Teredinibacter turnerae T7901: one gene and its partner. The protein of the gene in region 2 interacts with the protein of the main gene of each other region in a pairwise test. Links are inferred from orthologs where the notes say so. Each region holds a gene or a part of one and is shown on either strand. Other genes may lie near its edges.

Region 1 (3,757 bases), 1.7 Mb from region 2 along the record:
GCGATTCGTTTAAAGCTATGCGAAACGAAACTGATAAAGCCAAGCTACAAGAAGAGCTGGCTGCGTTCAAAGGGGCGCTGGATATTGCAATTCAGCAAAAAATTATGCCGGAAGACCAGTCGGTTTTTGACGAGGGCATGAAAAAAACGCAGGAGGCTTTGGCTCAACTTGAGGCCGCAGTTGCCAGCGGCAACGATGCTGCCATTGCCGAAGCCTTGAAAAAAGTTGGTGGATTTCGTAAAGAGTTCCACGAAAAACTGGGCGTTAAATAAACGCCCAATGCCAGCCTAGCTGTTATTCAGCATGGGTTTTAGAAATCGCCCGGTATGGGAGCCGCGTTTCTTGGCGACCTGTTCGGGCGTGCCTTCAGCGATTATCTGGCCACCACCGCTTCCTCCCTCTGGTCCCAAATCGACAATCCAGTCTGCAGTTTTAATTACGTCCAGGTTGTGTTCGATAACGACGATGGTATTGCCATGGTCACGGAGTTTATGAAGTACCGTAAGCAATTGCTGAATATCGTGAAAATGCAGGCCGGTAGTCGGCTCATCAAGAATGTATAGCGTTTTCCCTGTATCTCTTTTGGATAATTCTCGGCTCAGTTTAACTCGTTGTGCTTCGCCGCCAGACAGTGTAGTAGCTGCTTGGCCCAGACGAATATACGATAAACCTACGTCTATGAGTGTTTGCAATTTTTTTGAAATTGCCGGTATTGCATCGAAAAATTCGCGGGCGTCTTCGACTGTCATATCCAGACATTCGTGAATATTCTTTCCTTTGTAGCGAATTTCTAATGTTTCGCGATTGTAGCGTTTGCCTTTACATACATCGCACGGCACGTAAACGTCAGGAAGAAAATGCATTTCCACTTTCACCACGCCGTCGCCCTGGCAGGCTTCACAGCGACCACCCTTAACATTAAAACTAAATCGACCTGGTTTGTAGCCCCGGGAACGCGCCTCTTGTGTACCGGAGAACAGCTCGCGCATCGGAGTAAATATGCCGGTATAGGTCGCGGGGTTAGAGCGCGGAGTGCGTCCTATGGGGCTCTGATCGATATCGACACATTTGTCGAGCAGGTCCAAGCCCGCTATGCCGTCGTGGTCTGCTGGGGTCAGGGTGGTCGCACCGTTTAGCTCAGTTGCGGCCAAAGGGTACAGCGTGGCATTTATTAACGTCGATTTGCCAGAACCCGACACGCCGGTGATACAAGTCATAACACCAAGCGGAATTTTAAGGTCAACGTTCTGCAGATTGTTCCCACGAGCGCCGGTTAGTACGAGCTGCTTTTCCGGGTCACCTTTGTGTCGAACCTGTGGGATAGCAATTTGTTTGCGTCCAGAAAGATAATCGGCAGTCAGAGAATTCTTGTTTTTGAGTACTTGCTTAAAGGTGCCTTGGGCAATGATTTCTCCACCGTGCACGCCGGCGCCAGGGCCAATATCTACAACGTAATCGGCGGTGCGGATGGCATCTTCGTCATGCTCGACAACGATTACCGTGTTTCCCAGATCACGCAAGTGAGTGAGAGTTTGCAGCAGACGGTCGTTGTCGCGCTGGTGGAGTCCGATGGAAGGCTCATCGAGAATGTACATCACGCCAACCAGTCCGGCACCAATTTGACTGGCAAGTCGAATACGTTGCGCCTCTCCACCGGAAAGTGTGTCGGCGCTACGATTTAATGTTAAGTAATTTAAGCCAACGTCATTCAGGAATTTATAGCGATCGCGTATTTCCTTTAGAATTTTTTCTGCAATTTCCTGGCGGCTACCTGTAAATGCCAGGGTTGCGAAATAATCACAGGCCTCCGCCACGGGGAAGCTGGTGATGTCTGGGAGGTTGTGTTCATCGATAAACACATGACGGGCGTCTTTTTTTAATCGCGCGCCACCGCAACTCGGGCAATTCATGGTCGACAAAAATTTAGCCAGTTCCTCACGTACCGAATTAGAATCGGTGTCGCGGTAACGCCGCTCAAGATTCGGGATAACACCTTCAAATGCATGATTGCGATGGTAGACATCGCCACGATCGTTGGCATAACTAAAGTCGATTGTTTCTCCGTTTGATCCGTGAAGAATAACTTCGCGGTGTTTTTTTGCGAGCTTTTTCCAAGGTTTATCGACATCAAAACCGTAGTGATCAGCGAGTGAGGTGAGCATATGAAAATAATACAGGTTGCGTCTGTCCCATCCGCGAATCGCACCCTCAGCGAGTGAAGATTCTGGAAACTGAATGAGCTTGCCCTCAGAGAAGAACTGTTTAACGCCCAAGCCATCGCAGGTGCTGCAAGCGCCCGCTGGATTATTAAAAGAAAAAAGGCGCGGTTCCAGTTCCGCGAGGGAGTAATCGCATATTGGACACGAATGCTTCGCCGAAAAAATCTGGTCCGGGGCGGTGCCGTCCATATCTGCAATTATCGCGATTCCTTCAGCGAGGTTAAGCGCAGTTTCAAAGGATTCTGCGAGACGGATTTTAATATCCTCCCGTATTTTAAAACGGTCGACAACAACTTCGATGGTATGCTTTTTTCGCTTGTCCAGTTTGGGCGTATCATCCAGGTCGACGACCAAGCCGTTGATGCGCGCGCGGATAAAACCGTCTCTTCGTAAATTTTCGAATACGTGTAAATGCTCTCCCTTACGCTCGCGGATAATCGGTGCCAACAGCATCGTTTTACTGCCTTCGGGCATGGTCAGTACTTGGTCGACCATTTCAGAAACTGTCTGTGCTGCAAGAGGTTCACCATGCTCCGGACAGCGTGGTTCGCCAACGCGGGCAAACAACAAGCGCAGGTAGTCGTATATCTCTGTGATAGTGCCGACAGTGGACCGGGGGTTGTGGGAGGTGGATTTTTGTTCGATGGAAATTGCGGGGCTCAAGCCTTCGATATGATCGACATCGGGCTTGTCCATCATGGATAGGAATTGTCGAGCATATGTCGAAAGCGATTCGACATACCTTCGCTGACCTTCCGCGTAGAGTGTGTCGAACGCAAGTGATGACTTTCCTGATCCGGACAGACCGGTAATGACGATGAGTTTGTCCCGCGGAAGTTGCAGGTCGATATTTTTCAGGTTATGGGTGCGGGCCCCGCGTACTACTATGCTGTCCACTTAAAAATCCGTCGAATGTTGGCGTAAACGAGAATTATACGCTGTTGCGAGTGATGAAGTTTAATTACCCACCGCGGTCAGACATTACGGTGAGTTGAGAGCGTAAAAAACCCGGCATTGAGCCGGGTTTTTTCCACTAGGACAGGTGGGAGCGTGAGATGCCCTGGGTAGGGTCAGTCTTCGAGGTCATCCATGTCTCGCACCCAGTTACTGGCTTCGAGACGGTTGCGCACGCCAATTTTTTTGTACACGTTGTACAAATGGCTTTTAACTGTGTGCTCACTTACCGATAGCGCTTCTGATATGTCGGCGTTGGTCGCGCCATCTTTTATCAGCTTAAGTATCTGTTTTTCACGTTTAGTGAGTTTCACATTAGGGCGCTTGATGTTAGATGGCGCTTTCCTGTTTTTGTCCAGGAAGGTGTGGAGCAGGCGCCGGGGCACCCAGAAATCGCCATCGAGCAGGCACTTCAAGCCGCGGATCAGCTGCTCCTGCTCTGTATCAACATAAAACAGGCCCGAAACACACGGCCATTCCAGCAGGCTTTCCTGCTCGCTTTCGTATTCTGCGTTCAGTAACGCGGCGGTTACTGATTCGAAAGAATCCTGAATTTCGCGAACATACTTGCTGAGGTTTTCTAA
Region 2 (3,328 bases):
TAGCGGGAGGAGAAAAGGAAATTTGCAGGATGGCCCTAAAACATTCCTGAAAGGCAGCCCTCCGCGCCTTTACTGAACTCATGTGGGAGTATCGAAGCGGTTTCAGGCTGGTATCGGGCTTAGTGTGACGACGGGCGTAACACTTTACCGTTGCGGGGGCAGCGCTGGCTTTCCAGCTTCCCATTTATCACCGGAGTGACCTGAAATCCTGGGGGACTGTAGGCACCAGTAACGCAAAAGTCAACGGTTGCGACTAGCGGATGCGTTCATACCCGTCGTAGAGGTTATTAAAACGCTGCATGCCCTCGGCTTCGAACAACGCCATATCCCAAGGCGTTTCGAGGGCATACTGGCGACCGTAGGCATTGGCCAAATAGACCATGCCTTGCACCACGCTGCCATCGGTGAGAACAACATCCACGCTGATGCGGTCGTAAAAGTCGCCTTCAAAGGCGTCAAGTCGCGCCAGGTCATCCGGGGTGATATTGCGATAGAGCACGCCCTCAACCACCGACGAGGTGCCCGCTGGCACCAGCATAGGATAGGGTTCGTCGCGCACACCAACACGCTCATAGCCGTAAATTGTTGCTGCGTTATGTTCGTAGTGATATTGAACAATTCGCTGCCACACTGGGGGATACATTAATGAGCCATAGGTGAAAACGTTCATGCGCCCTCCTTGAGTTCGTGGATTTTGTCGCGTATCGCTGCTGCTTTTTCGAATTCCAGATTTTTCGCGGCTTCAAGCATGTCTTTTTCAAGATCGGCGATGTGATGCCACACATCTTTCCCTGCCGGTACGTCAGTTGCGTAGCTGGCGGCCTTCTCGGCAACTTTCCGCTTGCTGCCAGGGCGCGCGCCCGGTGCCCGTGCACCTTCCATGATATCGGCAATGCTTTTAACGATACCTTTCGGGGTGATGCCATTCGCTTCGTTAAAGGCGATTTGTTTCTCGCGCCGACGGTTGGTTTCGTCCATGGCACGCTGCATGGAACCCGTGATGTTATCTGCGTAGAGAATAGCACGGCCTTTCACATTTCGCGCGGCGCGGCCAATGGTCTGGATCAGAGAGCGGTCTGACCGCAGGAAGCCTTCCTTGTCTGCGTCGAAAATCGCGACCAAGGAGACCTCCGGCATATCCAGGCCTTCCCGCAGAAGGTTAATACCGACCAGTACGTCAAACTCACCCAGTCGCAGATCGCGGATAATTTCCACCCGTTCAACGGTATCGATATCCGAGTGCAGATAGCGCACCCGCACACCGTGCTCCATCAAAAATTCAGTGAGGTCTTCTGCCATGCGCTTGGTCAGCACGGTAATCAGCACGCGATCTTTGGCTTTAACACGCTTGCGGATTTCTGACAGACAATCATCCACCTGAGTGCCCGCCGGACGAACTTCGATTTCCGGGTCCACCAATCCGGTTGGGCGCACGACCTGCTCCACGATTTGCCCCTGGTGCTCGGCTTCATAGTTGCCGGGTGTCGCCGATACAAAAACCATTTGCGGCGCTAGCTGTTCCCATTCATCGAACCGCATAGGGCGATTATCCAATGCCGACGGCAAACGGAAACCGTACTCCACCAATGTTTCTTTCCGCGACCGGTCGCCTTTGTACATACCTCCAATCTGCGGCACAGTTACGTGCGATTCATCAATCACCAGCAGCGAGTTTTTGGGTAAATAGTCAAACAGCGTGGGAGGCGGCATTCCGGCAGCGCGGCCAGAGAGATAGCGCGAGTAGTTTTCGATACCGTTGCAATAACCCAGCTCGCGCATCATCTCCATATCGTATTTGGTGCGTTGCTCAAGGCGTTGCGCTTCCACCAGTTTATCCATACCGCGAAACTGCTCGAGCCGTTCCTGCATTTCCTCTTCGATAAAATCCACTGCATTCAAAATAGTCTGTCGCGGCGTGACATAGTGAGATTTTGGATAGATAGTGCAGCGCGGCAGGCGGGCAAGAATTTCCCCTGTTAACGGGTCGAACGACGAGATCTGTTCCACTTCATCGTCAAACAATTCAATACGCACGGCTTCTATTTCTGAGTCTGCAGGAAACACGTCAATAATTTCACCGCGCACCCGATAGGTTCCGCGGCCAAAATCAATGTCGTTGCGGGTGTACTGCAACTCCGCCAAGCGCCGCAATATTGCGCGCTGATCTATCTGATCGCCACGCGATAAGTGCAGCATCATTTTCAAATAGGCATCAGGATCACCCAAACCATATATGGCAGACACCGTCGCGACGATAAGCGCATCGTCACGCTCCATCAGCGCTTTGGTCGCCGACAGGCGCATTTGTTCAATGTGTTCGTTGACCGATGCGTCCTTATCAATAAAGGTATCGGAAGATGGCACATAGGCTTCCGGCTGATAGTAATCGTAATAGGATACGAAATACTCGACAGCGTTATCCGGGAAGAACTCTTTAAACTCGCCATAAAGCTGCGCTGCCAACGTTTTGTTGTGGGCCATAATCATGGTTGGCCGCTGCAGTTTTTCTACCAGATTCGCAATCGTAAAGGTTTTACCCGAGCCGGTTACCCCAAGTAGCGTCTGGTGGGCCAAGCCGGCTTCCACACCTTGATACAGTTTTTCAATCGCCGCGGGTTGATCGCCTGCTGGCTTGAACTTTGAATTGACTTTAAAGGGTTTTGCCAACTTGGTTAAACTCATGCTTGGCGTATCTCCCAGCATTGATGAATTTTGGGGTTGTGTTGAAAATCCGGGTCTAGGGTTTGCGCGCTAATGTTGGTCACCCGGTAGCGGCTCAACGCATTTTCATCCAATTTGAAACTGCGTAAATTATTCGAAAAATACAAACAACCACCCGGGTTGAGCAAGTCCATACAGCGCTCAATCAGCGCCGCGTGATCCCTCTGTACATCCAATACGCCTTCCATTTTTTTAGAATTGGAAAAGCTGGGTGGGTCCAGCATGATCAGGTCGAAGCCCTGCCTGCAGTTTTTCAGCCAATCCATGCAGTTGGCCCGCACCAGCATATGCTGCGACTGATGAATATTGTTGAGGGCGAAATTATCTTTCGCCCAATCCAAATAGGTGTTGGACATATCCACACTCACCGAGGATTTCGCACCAGCAAGCGCAGCATGTACTGTTGCCGTTGCGGTGTAGCAAAACAAATTTAAAAATTGCTTGCCCTTAGCTTGTTCAGCAATGCGTAAACGCAACGGACGATGATCGAGAAACAACCCGGAATCGAGATAATCGGTAAGATTAACCTGTAAATCGGCATTCCCCTCCCGCACCACGCCCTGCTCAGAGCGATTTCCACCCAGTTTTTCGTATTGCTGCTTGCCGC

What was found.
Region 1: the proteins of uvrB (region 2) and uvrA interact in binary tests that used the Escherichia coli proteins (3 or more experiments, as listed by UniProt). The link is inferred for Teredinibacter turnerae T7901 from one-to-one orthologs.

What each region holds. Positions count from the first base shown.
Region 1 is NC_012997.1:988,216-991,972, forward strand. The notes cover bases 88-3,516. They hold uvrA (excinuclease ABC subunit UvrA), read right to left. Parts: upstream 3,117-3,516; coding sequence 288-3,116; downstream 88-287. Other genes in these bases: TERTU_RS04125 (cytochrome b562), read left to right, coding at 88-272; TERTU_RS04135 (LuxR C-terminal-related transcriptional regulator), read right to left, coding at 3,290-3,516. In the rest of the region: more of TERTU_RS04125, read left to right, coding at 1-87; more of TERTU_RS04135, read right to left, coding at 3,517-3,757. UniProt on the Escherichia coli protein: The UvrABC repair system catalyzes the recognition and processing of DNA lesions. UvrA is an ATPase and a DNA-binding protein. A damage recognition complex composed of 2 UvrA and 2 UvrB subunits scans DNA for abnormalities.
Region 2 is NC_012997.1:2,692,361-2,695,688, forward strand. Bases 175-3,174 are described here. They hold uvrB (excinuclease ABC subunit UvrB), read right to left. Parts: upstream 2,683-3,174; coding sequence 667-2,682; downstream 175-666. Other genes in these bases: TERTU_RS10710 (gamma-glutamylcyclotransferase family protein), read right to left, coding at 254-670; rlmKL (bifunctional 23S rRNA (guanine(2069)-N(7))-methyltransferase RlmK/23S rRNA (guanine(2445)-N(2))-methyltransferase RlmL), read right to left, coding at 2,679-3,174. Also shown: more of rlmKL, read right to left, coding at 3,175-3,328. UniProt on the Escherichia coli protein: The UvrABC repair system catalyzes the recognition and processing of DNA lesions. A damage recognition complex composed of 2 UvrA and 2 UvrB subunits scans DNA for abnormalities.